3 regions of the Spirosoma rhododendri genome follow, and region 3 is predicted to be linked to each of the others. Evidence: riboswitches for the same ligand, from Rfam matches in the RefSeq annotation. Region 3 holds a riboswitch; each other region holds the start of a gene.
What was found. Region 3 has a riboswitch for cobalamin ahead of HH216_RS01245 (TonB-dependent receptor plug domain-containing protein). Riboswitches for the same ligand answer to the same signal wherever they lie in the genome.
Positions count from the first base shown of each region.

Region 1: linked by a shared signal. The riboswitch ahead of HH216_RS15435 (cobyrinate a,c-diamide synthase) and the one ahead of HH216_RS01245 (TonB-dependent receptor plug domain-containing protein) in region 3 are both predicted to bind cobalamin.
Region 2: linked by a shared signal. The riboswitch ahead of HH216_RS15315 (ABC transporter substrate-binding protein) and the one ahead of HH216_RS01245 (TonB-dependent receptor plug domain-containing protein) in region 3 are both predicted to bind cobalamin.

Region 1 is NZ_CP051677.1:3,706,998-3,712,636, forward strand. Features, by position in the region: gene HH216_RS15435 (cobyrinate a,c-diamide synthase) at 49-1,443, opposite strand; cobalamin riboswitch at 1,614-1,798, opposite strand; cobalamin riboswitch at 1,846-2,051, shown strand; gene HH216_RS15440 (hypothetical protein) at 2,163-2,810, shown strand; gene HH216_RS15445 (TonB-dependent receptor plug domain-containing protein) at 2,966-3,913, shown strand; gene HH216_RS15450 (TonB-dependent receptor) at 3,985-5,193, shown strand; gene HH216_RS15455 (hypothetical protein) at 5,291-5,599, opposite strand.
Region 2 is NZ_CP051677.1:3,681,800-3,687,438, reverse strand. Features, by position in the region: gene HH216_RS15320 (FecCD family ABC transporter permease) at 1-551, opposite strand, end outside; gene HH216_RS15315 (ABC transporter substrate-binding protein) at 551-1,723, opposite strand; cobalamin riboswitch at 1,776-1,982, opposite strand; gene HH216_RS15310 (YjbH domain-containing protein) at 2,084-3,199, opposite strand; gene HH216_RS15305 (YjbH domain-containing protein) at 3,183-4,058, opposite strand; gene HH216_RS15300 (hypothetical protein) at 4,222-5,259, opposite strand.
Region 3 is NZ_CP051677.1:307,017-312,655, reverse strand. Features, by position in the region: gene HH216_RS01255 (M16 family metallopeptidase) at 1-338, shown strand, start outside; gene HH216_RS01250 (M16 family metallopeptidase) at 502-1,878, shown strand; cobalamin riboswitch at 2,103-2,304, shown strand; gene HH216_RS01245 (TonB-dependent receptor plug domain-containing protein) at 2,416-4,317, shown strand; gene HH216_RS01240 (YncE family protein) at 4,314-5,372, shown strand; gene HH216_RS01235 (hypothetical protein) at 5,606-5,639, shown strand, end outside.

The DNA of each region.
Region 1 (5,639 bases), 2.4 Mb from region 3:
TAACGTATTCGGTGCTGGCATACCAGCTTCCAGGCGAATATAGGCAGTTTATGAGGCCACCTGATTCGCCGTTTCAACTGAATTCAGCCGAAGTAAGTGCTCGATAAACGCTGGGTTATCGCCCCAGTAGAGGTGAACGTAGGACGCGAACGTGTTCTGAACGCGGTATAGCTTCGTCTCGACCGGAATGCCTTTGGCGTTGCTGATCGACGCGACAGAGGGCAGGGGAGTTGGTTCCGCCAGATTGGAATAGTGGAATTCGTGGCCGTTGATACGCATGTCGTTCCAGTTGACGGTTCGGTAGCCCAGCGTCAGTTTGGCGGCTTGCATCGAGGTCGTTACGTCCAACACCCCCGCCATCGGCCAGGCTGTTCCAGACCGGGTCAGGCGGGACTGGACTTGAATGGATTGACTTAGGTACATCAACCCACCACATTCGGCGTAAGCTAGTCCACCCGACAGGCAGTAGTCGTGGATACTGGTACGCATGGATTCGTTCGCGCTCAGTTGCTGCGCGTGCAATTCGGGGTAACCGCCGGGCAGGTACAGAAAATCCGTGTCGGGTAAAACCGAATCGTGCAGAGGGCTGAAAAACGTGACGGTGCCGAACTCCGCCAGCCGGTCGAGGTTTTGTTTGTACGTGAACAGAAAGGCTTCGTCCCGTGCTACGCTGATTCGGCGCGTCTGCCGTTCCGATACCGACGTAGTTGCTGGTGCCACCACCGGTGCAGCGGTCTGCGTGACGGTCAGCAGCCGGTCGAGGTCGACGGTTTTGGGTAGTTCGTCGGCGATGGCCTGAATGATCTGTTCGTAATCCGTTTCGGACGACAGGTGCAGCCCCAGATGCCGCGAGGGAATGGCAAAGCGCGGGTTGTTGGGCAAATAGCCCAGCGGTTCTACACCCACATCGGCGCAGGCGTCGGCCAGAAACCGGTAGTGCGATTCAGACCCAACGTTGTTGAAAATAGCCCCGACCAACCGGATACCCGCGTAAAAATTCTTGAATCCGTAGAGCAGCGGGGCCACCGAATACGCCATCGCCTTCGCGTTGACAACCAGCACGACGGGTATGTCCAGTAACTCCGCCACGGCCGCGCTACTGCCCTGCATCCGATCCGACCCGTCGAATAACCCCATCACCCCCTCCGTAATCGCGACGTCAGTCTCCTGCACGTATCGCCCATACGAAGCCCGTACGTGCTCCGGCGACGCCATGAATAAATCGAGATTGATGCTGGGCGGCAGTCCGTTGGGCGGCACTCCGTTGGGTCGACCGGCCGCCGTGCTGTGGTGCTGCGTGTCGATGTAGTCGGGGCCGCACTTGAACGGCTGCACCTGCAATCCCCGGTTTGCCAGCGCCCGCAACAGCCCCAGCGTGAGGGTCGTCTTGCCGGAACCGCTGGACGGTGCCGCGACAAGGAACTGAGAAAAGCGTTCAGCCATGCGTAACGTGGGTTGAGTCGTGAGCAGACCAACGGCCGAACCGGTATTTCTGTGCGCTGGCAGTATGGAGAAGAGGGGGTTGGTAGGCAGGCCTATACTGCCGTTCTTGCTGATACCATACCGGTAAGTCAGCACGCACCAAACCCGACCTAGCTTCAAACCGCGGAAGCGTTGTCGTCTCGAAACAGGCAGGTCTCCTGACTTGAACCATCGCTGCCGTCCTTCCCGAATCGACGGGTTAGTGGACGCTTGTGAGCAGCGACTTGATGCGTTCGTACAGTTGCGCGACAGTTCGGGCTTATCCCGATTCCCTTTTCACCACCTATAGGGTGGCACCTGTTTCGGTTGGAAGAAATGACGTCGAAACGTTAATCGATACCAAAGGTAACGCGAAAAGCCCCTACTTTTGCAGCTGTTAGCTGGTGCCCTTCCGTTGCGGAGGGCTTAAAAGGGAATCCGTCGCCCCGCCGATGCGGAGTTAATCGGAGCAGTTCCCGCTGCTGTATAGTTCACAAATCAGGCATTGACAATACGCCACTGTTCCGGACGGAATGGGAAGGCGTCGGTGCTGAACGAGCCAGAAGACCTGCCGCGAACATCATAACCGGGTTGCTTTCGGGACCAAAAGCGGCAGGAAAGTCAACGGATGCGCCGATGCGGCAGCGTCCGGGCTTTTTTCGTGCGCACTTCCCAACGGTCAGCCCCAATCCGTTGCGCACATGGTCAATCCGTTACTCCTCGATTCGTTACTGCTGGGGGTTCAGCACTCCTTCGAACCCGATCACATGGCTGCCGTGTCGGTACTGGCGTCGGAGAAAGAAAAATCAGGCCGTCGGCATCTATGGCGGGTCATCTGGCGGTCGTCGCATTGGGCGCTGGGGCATTCGTTCACGCTCATTCTGTTTGCCTGCTTCATTCTGTTACTCAAATCGGCCCTGTCTCTCAACATCGCCGAGCAGGTTGAACTGGCGGTTGGGCCGCTGATGATCTGGCTGGGCGTCGTCGCGATCCGGCGCAATTACGTACAGACCCACGAACGCGCCCATCCGCACAATCCACCGGCCACGACGTTCAGCCGGTCGTTCTGGGTTGGGATGGTGCATGGATTGGCCGGGACAGGTGGAGCCTGCACCGTCGCGCTGACCCTGGCTGCCCGCGACGCAGCAACCGCCGTCTGGATTATCATCCTGCAAAGCGCGGGGATCATCGTCGCCATGACGCTGTACGGTTGCCTGCTGGCTTTTTCACTGACAAAAGTGGTCGACCGCTGGCGCACGGCGGTGCGGGTTATCAACTACGCCGTCGGTATTTTCTCCATCGGCATCGGGCTTCTCACGCTGTGGGAAGTGGCCCAATCGTATCGGTAGGCCCGTTTTACTTCTCTTTCTGTCATCCCGACGACAGGAGGGATCTTCGGTAGCAGACGACTCTCCTACTCTTACCCGGAGATTCCTCCTGTCGTCGGGATGACAAAAACCGAACGGATTCAACAGCAATCATCTATCAATTAAATACAACCTACGTGACGAATTTTTTCCGTCGATGCGACCGTTTGGGTGCGCCTGTTTCTTCATCATCGGCTATATCGGTTCGCGTCGGCTCGACGCTGGTAACCCTGTCGTTGCTGACCGTGTCAGCCTATGGCCAAACGCCCGATTCACTCCGCAATCGTGACCTCACGGAGGTCGTTGTAACGGCGACCCGCTCCGATAGTCGGCGCGAGCTGGTGCCGCAGCAAATCAACGTACTAACCCGCCACGACATCGCCCAGACGCAGGCGTTCGACGTGACCGATCTGGTCAAGAAGCTGGCGGCTGTCAACGTCATTCAGTATCCCAGCTTGTCGTCGGGCGTGGGTATTCGGGGGTTCCGGCCGCAGTTTTCGGGGCTAAACCAACGTACGCTGCTGCTCATCGACGGCCGTCCGGCGGGGGCAACCAACCTCTCGACTATCGGCCTGAACAACGTCGAGCGGGTGGAAGTGCTGAAAGGTCCTGCGTCGGCGCTGTACGGATCGCAGGCGATGGGGGGTGTTATCAACGTCATTACCCGGCGGTCGCGCGGGCCGATTCGCGGAAACGCCTTTGCCGAATACGGGTCGTTTCAGACTTATCAGGCGGGCGGCAACGTCGGTGGCAACCTGACCAGACGACTCGATTTCGACCTGTCGGCCAGCTATTTCAAACGGGCGCAGGACTATAAACTGGGCAGCGGCAATTTCTTCCGGGACAAACTGAACGGCGATCAGGCGGTAAAGAATTATACCAACAAGCCATCGGAAACGGTGGACGACCGTAAAGACGACGGCCTGACCCGCCCCAACACAAAGCTGTCCTATTACTCGGGTTCGCTACGGCTGGGGTATCAGCTAGGTGCCAACTGGCGCGTCGATGTGCGGGGGAGAAGTTCATCGCGAAAGACGTCGAATCGCCGGGTGACATTACGTACGGTACCACGCAGTCGAGCCTGAAAGATGCCGATCGGCAGGCGGCTGAAGTTGCGCTGAGCGGCCAACTGGGGGCGCACAAACCGGTGTTGCGTGTGTTTGCATCGGGCGAAAATAGCTTTTTCAAAACGACCAACGTATCTGGCAAACCTGTTACACCTTATCAGTCGTCGACGACCGAAAACCGCTGGCAGGGGATTCAACTGAAAGACAACTGGCAGATCGGTCGGCACTCGCTGACCATTGGCTATGACTATCTGGATGCCAGTACGAGCAGCCGCGCCTGGACCGACGCGACCACCGAACGGGCACCAACCTCGCCCAACTACGCGATCCGTTCGTCGGCGTTCTACGCGCAGGGGCAACTGCGATTCAGCAACGATCGGCTGATTCTGCAACCGGGCATACGCTACGACAACATTACGTTCGACGTGAAGGAAACCCCGCTGCTGACGACTTACAAAGGCGGTAAATCGACCACGCCGTTCGTTAGCCCCAGCCTGGGCGCGGTGGTTCGCGTAGCACCTGATCTGCGATTGACGGGTACCGTGGGTCGCGCGTTCGTAACGCCCGATGCGTTCAACGTAGCGGGCTATTCGGAAGTGCGTACCTCGGCGGGGCGCATCACGATCACGACCGGTAACCCGGATATTCGCAACGAAAATAGCGTCAGCTACGACGCCGGGCTGCACTACAGCCGCCCCACGAGCGGGTTCAGCGCGGGCGTAACCTACTTCCACACGACCGTAAACGACCGGATTGCGCGCATTATCACGCAGGTAAACGAGCGGCAGACCAACGGCGATGTTATCGTGGCGCGGGCTACTTACGTCAACGCGGCCGATTCGCAGATCAGCGGGATCGAGTCGGAAGCGGGATATGATTTTGGCGCACTGGCAGCTTATCGGTATTCGCTGAAATTGTTCGCCAACGCCACCAACATGATTCGGTACAGCGAAACCGTGGTTGGTACCGACGGAGCCGTGACGGAACGCGACATCATGAACGTCGCGAAAGCCAACGTCAATGCCGGACTGGATTACGATTCGTTTAAGGGTTTCCGGGCGCGGCTGCTGGGCCGGTACGTCGGTCACCGCAAAGACACGGATTTCACCGACGCAGCCAACCCCGAAATCGAATACCCGGTCTATCTGGTGCTTGACGCCAGCGCGTCGTATACGCTGGCGCGGCAGCATACGCTGAGCCTGCAAGTGACGAACCTGACCGACGAAAACTACTACGAAAAGCGGGGCTACAACCTGCCCGGACGCTCGTTCTTCGTCCGGTATAACTTCGCGTTCTAGCCGCACTAACGCCACTAAACACCAAAGCCGCTATTGGACAGACCAATAGCGGCTTTGGCGTTTATCTGCCTGGTGGCCAAGCTATACGTCCCGGTGGTTAACGCTGCGAACCGGTTTTTTTCGTGGCTGGTCGTTTGGGGGCCGGTTCGTTGGTTGTGGAGCGGGCACCACGGGTTGGCTGGCTGGTAGCACCCGATGCTGGTGTGCCCATGTCGGGCGAAGACCGGGTCTGGTTGGTAGCACTTACCGACGGTGGCGCTGGCGCTGGTCGTGGATCTTTCCGGGTCGTCGTCTTTTGCTTGTTCTGGCGATCAGACCGTGTGCTACCCGATACATTGGCCTGGGCATAGCTGCTGGTGCCGATGGCTACTGTCAGGAGAGCCGCTATTAATAAGGTGCGAGTCATGCTTGTGCGGGGTTATTTTAAGTTGAGTACTATGTTCTGG
Region 2 (5,639 bases), 2.4 Mb from region 3:
GCCAGCGTCACGGTACCGACCATCACCCCAACGATGAGCAAAACGACATTGTCGCGCAGTCGACCGGCAATTGCCAGCACCAGCGCCAGTACCAGCGCCGACCCCGCCGACGCCACCGCGACCAGCAGCCAGCTATCGCCGATGCCCAGTTGCCGGATCGCGTACAAACTGGCACTACCCCCGCTGCCCAGCATGACCAGCGCGACACCCAGCCCAGCCCCGGCCGTAATCCCCAGCTCCGACGGACCAGCCAGCGGATTGCGAAACAACGCCTGCATCTGTAACCCACTCACCGACAGGCCACAGCCGACGATAACGGCCGTGATGGCCTTGGGTAGCCGTATCTTCTGGACGATGTACAGCCACGCTTCGTTGTCGGACGTTTGGCTGAACACGATACGGGCCACTTCTTTGATCGGAATAGCTACCGACCCCAGGGCAATGTCGAGTAGAAAGCAAAGCAGCGCCAGCCCGGCCAGTACGGGCACGACGAGCCGACGCCAGGACCACGCGGATGGCGGACCGGACGGATGCGTATCAGCCGTGTTCATCACTTCAGTTGCTGATAGTAAACCAGTTGGTGCTTCGGTAGCAGATCGGGGTGCAGAATACGGATCAGGTCGGCCAGCACCAGATGCGGATTGACGGCACCGGATTCCCAGAAATCGTTGGAACCCCGACTGTTGACCCGTTTGGTATAGCTGTACAGTCGTCCGGTTTTGAAAGCTTTGAAATCGGCGTAGCGCGCGTCTTTGGCCAGTACACTCTGCTTCGAATCGACCGACATCATCCCCACGTTGAGCCAGTAGTCGGCCGTTAGGGCGACGGGGTACACGGCTTCAAAATTGAGCGGTAGGCTACCCGTTGCCCGGCGGTTCACCCACGGATATTTTCCTCCGGCATCCAGAAAAAAGCGGGTCATGTAGCTGTCGCCGTCGGGTACGAACCAGGCGTCCTTGCTGTTCATGCCGCTGATAATCGTCGGCTTGCTGGCAACCGGCTTCGTCAGCGTAGCCAGCCGGTTGTATTCCTGCTCGACCTTCGCGAATTTCTGGTTGACGAGCGTTTCTTTGTTGAGCAGCGCAGCCAGCAGTTTCACCCATTCAGCCCGGCCCAGTGGCGTTGTCTCCACCCATTCCGAGTTGATCAGCACCGGCACGCCCGCACCCCGGATGGTACGGTAATGGTCGAGCCGGGCCGTGGGGCTCCCCATCGCCATCAGCAAATCGGGCTGCATCGTAATTACCTGTTCGTCGTTGATGGTCTGGTCGCGGCCCACTTCACGGACCTTCCCCGCGTCGATGCGCTGAATCACCTTCGGCGACGATACGTATTTGAGATTACCCAGACCGACGATGAGGTCTTCCGCCCCCAGGAATTCCGCCAACCCTACGTGCATCGACGACATAGCGACGATACTCCGCAGTGGAATATCAATGACCTGACTGGCCGCGTAACCTTTCGGCGCGGGCGTTCCGCGCGGCACCAGCACGTACCGAACCGTATCGACGCTTTTGTCGAACGGACTCATGATCGACACGAATTTGTAGGGGCCGCTGTAGCGAATCGTAAAGCCTTTGGCGTAACGGATGGCAACCTGCGGACGGGCCGGAACCGCGCTTTTGGGTGCGGGCTTTGCGGTAACCGTATAGGATACGCTGCTGGTTGACAGACCAAACAACAGGCAGACAAACCAGGCGGCAATGCGTGGTTTACGCTGCAAAAAACGAGCAGTTTTTGTATGCACAGATGAACGGGCCTTTTCTCCGAAAGCCATTATCGATGAAGCAACGGCAGGTCTTCTGACTTACTCCGTAACCAACGGCCTTCCCATTTCGCAGAAACAGTGGCACACGGGGTTGATTACGTTTGTGGAGATTACAGCAGCGGAGACTGTTCCGGTTTTGCACCGGGATTCCCTTTTAAAACCGGCCGGTCGTGTCTGAAACACACCGTCGGCTACCCTTGCCCCACAAAGGTACGGTGTTGGTATTCGTAATCGTACTACGCTGCCGGAGAAATGTCGGCCCGCCCGTTTCGACCAGTAGTGCGTTTTCACAAACTGGTGCGGACGGCCCTGATGCTACTGACTTTTAAGATAACTGTTGTGGTACTGTCGCAAGAGGGCATCGAGCTGATAGCCCACTTTGTACCGGGAGCCGATGTTGTAGCCCCGGCTGTAGTTATACTCCCACCGAAACTCTTCGGTACTTCGCAGCCTGACCCGCTTCGTCTGCGCAATACGTCCCGGCGGGATAGGGATAGCGAAGTTAAAGCCAGCGGTCGAGCCATTTCCCGTTTTGGTCGCAAAAAAGCCCACCTCAACATTCGGAAACTGCCGGATAAAGTCAATTCGTCCGCCCCGGTCATTGTACAGGTACTGCCCGCCCGATACTTTCAGCGTTACATTATGTCGGCCAATGCGGTAAGCCAGATCAGCCAGCAGCAGCAGGTCCGTGGGCGACTGATAATAAAAGCCGTCTTTGGGGAAGAAGTAAAACCCGGTCAGGCTGGTTTCAAGCCCGAATGACCAGGGAGACCGCAGGTCTGCGTGCCGGTACTGCACGTTCAGGCCGTACCGGTCCGTGTAGAACAATCCCGCCGAAATACTCATAAAGTCAGCCTGGTTAAGCGCCAGGAACTGGTTCAGGAAGATCGGGGCCGGACGAACATTCAGCGCCTGATTATCCAGATCATTCACGATTGGAAACACGATACCCCAGTTGAGTACCAGACCCCGACGCAGATAAAGCTGGCTTTGCAGCAGGATGTTGGTTTTGCTCTGCACCGGCCGGTCACGATTTCCGAAGTTAGCCGTGAACTCCGGCTGAAGACGAAAATCAAGCTTGTAGGCCCGCCGGTTGAACGGTACCGCGTCGGCGTAGGCAATCCGGTCCCGGCGGGTTAGCAGACTGGTGCTGAACGTGGGCGACAGACGATACTGCGCAATCGATACGCCCTGAAAAAGCGGAACCAGCGTCGTAGCCGTGTTGGCAACGGCAGTGCGACTTATGGCCCGCATCGCGGTCATGGGATTACGGTACAGCCGCTGCTCGTACACGACACGGTACTGCGCACTGTCGACGGTCAGGTTTTCCAGGGCGCTCATGATTCGGTTGGGCGTGTTTTGAGCACCCGCCAGCCGTACCGTTGCCAGCAACAGCAGCAGATAGGGCCAACGCTTACTGCGCTTTGTCATGACTGGTCGTCTGTTTGGTGGGCAAAAGAGAGAAGGCGTAGGACGTTCCCACGGTCAGCTGATCAAAATTCAATACTCCCGCCTGCACGGTCCAGTGCCTGAACAGCGTAGCGTACCCACCCAGGTTGATATGCTGCGAATCCCACTCGGCCATCAATCCCCCTTTTCGGCTCAGGCTGGCTTTGATACCAGCAATCGGCCCCGCCAGATAGTAAGCGGCCTTGTCCCGCTTGTCCTGAAAAATAAAGCCCGAAAACAGGGTTGAGTTCTGATCATTCCGCGTGTCTGATCGTTCAAGAAAGTAAGGACTAGCGTAGCCAGCTGTCAGTTCCAGCTCGATCGCCGACGACAGCGAAACGTGCTTCGTCGCTACGATAGCATTGGTAATAAGTGAGTTATCGATACCGAACGGGATAGACAGAATAACGGCAACCGACGGTCGGCGGGCAGTTTCGGTCAGCACGCCATATTTCATATCGATCTGCCGATCACCAATCCCGCGCGCCCCGTACTGAACCGGGCCGTTGGGTCGCAGCAGATTGACATTCAGTTCAAGCCGGGGCAGCATAACCAGGTTGACAAAGAAGATACTTTCCGAGTTACGCGTCGTTAGCTTCGGGTTTAGTGCCGGATTAAAGCGAAACGCATAGTTCACCGGATTATAGGCGACACCCGCATGGAACGTACCGTCGGGCAGCAAGGTAGCGGTGGGCACGTAAAGCAGCCCCGGTTTCCCCGATATGTTGACCTGCCCAAGCACGGTCGTGCCTGACAATACCCCGCTCAGCATTCCCAATAGACACACCCGGCTGAGCCGCCGGGTCATTACACTGTATAGTAAACGTACGTCCGGGATCATTGGGTAATGGGTTGATAAACGGTCAGTAAACGAGACTGCGTGCTGAATTCCGTTGCTATCAGCACCAGCATTCAGCACGCAGTTCGTACGCTTATTCTGTTTTGTTCAGCCCGAGCAACGGCGTTGTTTCATAGCCAACAGCTGTGCTCAGGCGGGTACATAATCAACCCCCGTTACCCTGGTTGTGGCAGCTTGCCACCGCCTTCGAACGGGCAGCCGTCGCATCCGTCACCTGAGCGTTGTAATTGGTAGTTACCATGTTGATATCGATATCCCGGGCTGTTTTGGCGGCCGCAATTTTAGCGTCCTTGATGGCCGGGCAAGCTGTCAGGTCAGCCGCCTGAATTGCGTTGACGTTGTCCAGTGCCTGAAAATACCCAACGTAGGTCATGAGCGCCAGCTGATTGTACAACGCATCGCCCAGCGTTGCCCGCAGCGAATTCAGCATCGCTATTGAGCTTGTCACCTGCGTACGGAGTGTGGTCCGCAGTCCGTCATACTTAGCGGGTACACCCGCCTGGCAACCGGCTACTTCGCCGTTAGCCGCTGACTCCAGTTGTGCATACGTCGCATTGACGGTAGCCGTCTGAGTCGCTTTGGCCGCATCAAGTCGCTGCATAGCGGTGTTATAGGCCGTAGTAGCGGCTTGCTGACAGGGGTCGGTCGGTCCATTCTGTTGTACGGAATTAGCCACGGCCACCGGACTGATACCAGCCGTCCCGATACGTGCTCCAACTGGCTTGCCATTGACGGTTGGCAGCGTATACGATGGCATGTACGCTTTCAGAGAAGCGCTGTTTGCCATGGCAGCCACTTCCTTCTTCATATCGGCCGACAGTGTACCCGAGTTAATCATATCCGACGTAACACTACTCGTCATCGCAGCCGCCTTACTTGCCGGAACGACCTGACCCATGGCGTCGCCCGCCTGCTGCACAGTGGCAGGTACCGGCGCGGACGCACTCATACTGCTCAATGCCGAACCAACAGCTGCGGCCAGCGTCGACGATGTAACGGTACCAGCCGTAGCAGTCACGGCAGCCGGTGCTGTTTGCTTCAGTTCGGGCATTTTAACATTGTCCAAACCCGCAAACGTGTAGGTAGTAGGGGCAACATCGTCTTTCTTCTTGCAACTGTACGCAGCCGTACCCAGGATCAATCCACAGATCAGCCAGTTAATCGGTCGAGCAATTGTTTTCATAAGGGAGAATTTTGATTGATAGTTTACATTAAAAAAATACTCGTATCAGGAAGGTGTACACAGACGGTCAGCGTTAGTAAAACAAAGGCCGCACACCTGTTTACACATCAAACTTATACATTCTATTTTGTTTACCAATTTAAGATTTAGTAAATAAACAGTTAAGTTTTTATCAATTGATGGATACAATGGTCATTAAGTAACCAGTAACCTGGGCCAACTCACTGACCCTGTGGCCATTGAAGCGTGTAGGGATAGATAGACAAAGAAGCGATTGACCGGCTCACCACATACGTCATTTTGAGATTACGGGTTAGAAGTGGAGCCGGATAACTTCCCTATTGCCCGCTAAGCCGATTACATTGTCTGGTCGGCTGCCG
Region 3 (5,639 bases):
CCAGCAACATATCGGCTGAGCAGCTTGAACGGTCGGTCGAGAACCAGATTGAGAAGATCGTTGCGAACGGCATTACCGACGTGGAGTTGCAGAAGCTGAAGAATCAGAAGCTGATGGAGTTTTACCACACGATGGAAACCATCAACGGCAAAGCCAATTCGCTCGGCACGTACGAACTGTACTTCGGCGACTACAAAAAGCTCTACGAAGCCCCGTCGCTCTACGAAAAAGTCACCAAAGAAGACGTACAGCGCGTCGCGAAAACCTACCTGACCATGCGCAACCGCACCGTCGGCTATTTATTGCCGGAAACGAAAAAAGTGGCGGGCGCGAATTAAATATACCCTCACCCCCGGCCCCTCTCCCAAAACGGGAGAGGGGGGTGGCACGTCCTGCCAATTAGCTCCCTGTGGGTACCAATCCGCTAGTCACCCCTCTCCTGTTTTAGGAGAGGGGCTGGGGGTGAGGTCAATCGCAGCCGTGAGGTCAAACCGATATACCATGAAGAAACTCATCATACTCGTTACCACCCTGCTCGTGGCGGGGTTGGCGCAGGCACAGACGTTTAAGGTGCCGCCATTCCAGAAATTTAAACTCAAAAACGGGCTGACTGTCTACCTGATGGAGCAGCACGAAGTCCCGCTCATCAACGTGTCGGCGGTGTTCGACGCGGGGGCGGTGGACGACGGTACGCGCTACGGGCTGGCCAACATGACCGCCGATGCGCTGCTGTTTGGCAGTTCGCGCTACACGAAGGAGGAACTCGAAGCCAAAACCGAGTACGTCGGGGCCAGTATCGACACCTACGGCGGCAAGGAAGTGGCCAAACTGACGGCTTCGTTCGCGGTGAAAGATCAGGATCTGCTGTTTGACATTTTCCAGGACGTACTGACCAAACCGACGTTTAATCAGACCGAGTTTGACAAGTACAAACAGCGGCTGTTGCTTCAGCTGACTCAGCAAAAGGAAAGCCCCCGCTCGGTGATCGGCTCGTATTTTGGGCGGTTCGTCTACGGCGACAACCCCTACGCCAACCCGATTTCGGGGACACCTGCGTCGGTGTCGGCGATTTCGGCGAATGATGTTCGGCAGTTTTATCAGAAAAATTATACCACCGACCGGGCGGCTATCGCCATCGTCGGCGACTTCAACACGGCCGCGATGAAAAAGCGCATGACCGATCTGTTCAGCAACTGGAAAACGGCGGCTTCCACTACGCCCCGGCTGGACGAACCGGCGTTGGCGTTCAGCGGTCCTCGTGTGCTGCTGGTCAACAAAGACGACGCCCGCGAAACGACGTTTATCATCGGTGGTAAGGGTATCAAGCAGAGTAATCCCGATTTTATTCCCGTCACGGTTGTCAATACGATTCTGGGTGGGCGATTTACGTCGTGGCTCAACGATGCGCTGCGCGTGAACTCCGGCCTGACCTACGGGGCCAACAGTCGATTTGCGACGTATCGGAACAGCGGTACGTTTGTCGTATCGACATTCACGAAGAATAGTAGCACGATCCCCGCGATTGACTTGGCCGTTCATGTGCTCGACAGCCTGCACCGCACCGGTATCGACGAGAAGACGCTGACATCGGCCAAAAACTACGTCAAAGCCGATTTTCCACCTCGCTATGAGTCAGCGAGCGAGTTGGCCAACCTGCTGACGGATATGTTTAGCCTGGGGTACGATGAGTCGTTTATCAACAATTTTCAGAAGAACGTCGACGGGCTGACGGTAGCCAAAACGCGGCAGATCATCGACCAGTATTTTCCTGACAAGAACCTGCAATTCGTGCTGATCGGAAAGGCCGATGCGATTCGGGATAAGGTGAAAAAATACGGTGCCGTTACGGAGAAAGAAATCAAGGCAGAAGGCTTCTAAGTGGCCCTCTTTCGTGATGAGGTTACCGTTCGCGAACCCGTTTGCACCGCTCAATCAATAAACATAGGACGGAGTGAGGGGGCTACATACGTTTGACCATCTGGCAGGTAGTGGGTATTTACCCATGACTGACCAAGTAACGAGGTAGTCTTTCCGTTACTATTCCACCTGTTCAATAATTCAGCCCCGAGCAATCGGGGCTGTTTTTTTAGGTGATTCCCGTACCTTTGTCGCGAGTTATCGGTGCCTGATGCCGCTCCGTAGTGGCGTTCATGGCTTAAAAGGGAAGTTGGTGGAAAACCGACGCTGTCCCCGCAACTGTAAGTCTGTACAAACCCGGTTCAATCTGCATGGCCACTGCCTACGGGCGGGAAGGCCCGGACCGGGACGACGAGCCAGGAGACCTGCCGATGACCATCCGCTGCCGAATCGTTCGGAGGAAACGGCCCGGTCGCGTGCTGACGCAAACACGCACGAGAACTGAATCAGATTGTGAAAACCCACGGATGGTTTTGGGGGGCTGTTGGGCTTTCGCTGATGGCTAGCTGGCCTGTTGGCGCGCTCGCCCAAACCACCACAACCGTACCCGACTCCGCCGTGGCGCTGTCGGCGGTGACGGTGCGGGCTATCGCGCCTGAACGGTTTCTGGCGGGGCAAAAAATTCAGCGCATCGATTCGACCACACTGCTTCAGTTTCGGTTCAGCACCATCACCGACCTGCTGACGTACAATACACCCCTGGCGTTTAAGAGCTACGGCCCCGGTCAGCTGGCTACGGTATCCTTTCGCGGTACGTCGGCCAACCACACGGCGGTTCTCTGGAACGGCATCAATATTAACCAGCCGAACCTCGGCCAAACCGATTTCTCAACCGTGCCCGTCGCGGGTTTCGATAAACTGGCTGTGCAATATGGCTCAGGGGCCAGTGCCATCGGCTCCGATGCCGTGGGCGGTAGCATTCTGCTGGGAAGTCAGGCCGACTGGCAAACGCGGCTGGGCGTGACGGTGGGGCAGCAACTGGCGTCGTTCCGTAATAATCAGACGCAGTTGGGGCTTCGCTACAGCAGTGCGCCGGGGGCAAACTGGCAGGTGTCGGGCCGGACGTACCTGTACCGGAGTCAGCTGAACAACGACTACCCGTACCGCGAATTTCGTAACTACTTCGTCGATCAGGCCACGACGGCGCAACGGGGGCTGGTGCAGGATGTGTACGTGCGGCACCGCAACGGTCAGCAACTGTCGGTCAATGCCTGGTTGACGGATAATGATCTGATCCTGAGCCCGCAGGATGCCATTGCGCGGGAGCGAACCCGTACGCAGTCGGCGCGGTTGCTGACGACCTACGCAGCCGGGGCCACAACCGTGCGGCTGGGCTGGATCCGCGACGTGCTCGATTACGCCAAAAGCGACTTTACCCGACCCGATCATACCGAAACCGACCGGTTTATTGGTCGCGTCGAACGCGAGTTCCGGCTGTGGCCCGGCCTGACGGGGGCAGCGGTGAACCTACGGACGGGCGGGGAATGGTCGCACTACCGCACCCGGACGGACGGTTATGGCGGGCAGCTTATCACCGAAAACCGGCAGGACCTGTACGCGCTGCTGCGACTGCAAACGGCGCGTTGGCTCGTGTCGGCTAATGTCCGGCAGGCGTTTGTGACCCGCTTCAACCCCCCGCTGACGCCTTCGCTGGGTGCTGAATACAAACTGCTGATGCAGGGATCGACGACCCTCACGGCGAAAGCATCTGTCGGGCGGAGCTACCGGGTGCCGACCCTGAACGAACGCTACTGGATCGAACTCGGCGACCCGAATCTGAAACCCGAATCGGGCGTTAATCTGGAAGGTGGGCTATCGCTGGTCAGTGCACTGTCGCCCACGCTGAACCTAACCACCGACCTGACGGCATACCATAACCGCGTCGACAATTGGGTGCTCTGGAACCCCACGACCGACTACCACGTCGAAAACCTGCAACTGGTGGTGGCACGGGGTGGCGAACTAGCAGGCACACTTCGCTACGCGCAGTCGGGCTGGCAGGCGGGGCTACGGGTCGGCTATGCACTGACGCGCACGTCGCAGGAGCGGGCCTACGACAGCTACGCCCGCGACGTGATCGGTAAGCAGTTGCCTTACGTGCCGGTGCATACGGGTACGCTCAACGCCTGGGTGCAGCGCGGCCGGTCGCGGCTGTCGGTGCAGATGCAGACAAGTTCGCGCCGGTACATCACCGCCGACAACACGCAGTATTTTCAGGGTGTCCTGCTGGCGAATGTGCTGGCCGAAACGCAGGTGCGGGTCGCCAAAGCCGCTTTTCGGGTGCAGGGTCAGGTCAATAATCTATTCGACGCGCTGGTCATCAGCGTTCGGCGCAACGCCCTGCCGGGCCGAAATTTCGCCATCAACGTGCTTTTTACTTTACCATCCAATAATCTATGAACAAACACATTACAACCGGAATCGTCGCCAGCGTATTAACGCTTAGCCTGTGGAACTGTAAAACCACCGACCCGGAGGCATCGCCTTACGAATCAGGAGCTTATATTGCCAATCAAGGTAATTTTTCGCAGAATAACGGGTCGGTGACCTATATCCCGACGGGTAGTAATACGGCGCAGACCAGCATCTTCGCTACGGCAAATTCTGGGCTGACGATCAGCGGTGGCGTTCAGGATATTACGGATGTCAACGGCAAAATGCTGATTCTGGTCGATAACACGGCGGCCGGTCAGGACAAGGTCGAGATCGTGGAAGACGGTACGTTCAAAAGCCGGGCGACGCTGAAAACCCCCGACATTGAGAACCCCCGCCGGGTGATCTACGCGGCTCCCAACAAAGCGTATGTTAGCTGCTGGGATGTATCGGGTAGCTTCAGCGCGGGTACGTTCTATAAAGATCCCGGTTACGTGGCGGTCGTCGACGTGAACTCGGGTACGGTGACGAAGAAAATCTCAGCCGTTAAGGGAGCCGAGGGTATGGTTCTCGTCGGTAGTGAAGTATTCGTTGGTAGTGCCGGTTACAGCGGTGGGAATGCGTTGGCCATTATCAATATCAACACCGACGAGGTGGTTCAGAAGGTCGACATGGGTGGCGAAGCCGAACCGATTGCCGTCGATGCCAATGGTAAACTGTGGGTACTGGTCGGTCAGACGATGATCTGCTATAACGCCGGTGCCCGAACCGTTGAGAAGCGCGTACCGCTGAACGCAACCCCAACGGGCGTGGCCATCAGCCGCGACAAAAAGAGCTTCTACTTCTCGACCAGCAACCGTACCTACCGGTTCGCCATCACCGACACCAGTGTACCAACGACGGCCGTTCAGAACCGTTCGTTCAGCGCCATCGGTATCGACCCAAACAGCGGTACATTCTACGGTAGTCAGAACCCGGTCAGCTACAGTCAGGCGGGGTACGTAATCCGCTACCAAGAAAGCGGTGCCCTGATCGACTCGGTCCGCGCCGAAATCGCTCCGTCGCGGTTCTTTTTCCGGTAATGGGGCGGGTTTCCCTCACCCCCGGCCCCTCTCCCAAAACGGGAGAGGGGAGCGTTAAATGGTATGCAATAACAGGTTGGGTAAAGCGAACCGCTAATAATGTATAGGTAAACTTCCGCGCAACAGGTTGCCCGTCCCGAAACAGAGCGGGTTTTGCTCGTTATGCGGTTTCGGTTGACACAGCGAACGCCCCGGTTTGGTAGGTTTCTCTCGACATGATAAACTTGAGAGTTATGGAAAAAGAAATATTTGAAAAAGCTTTCAACG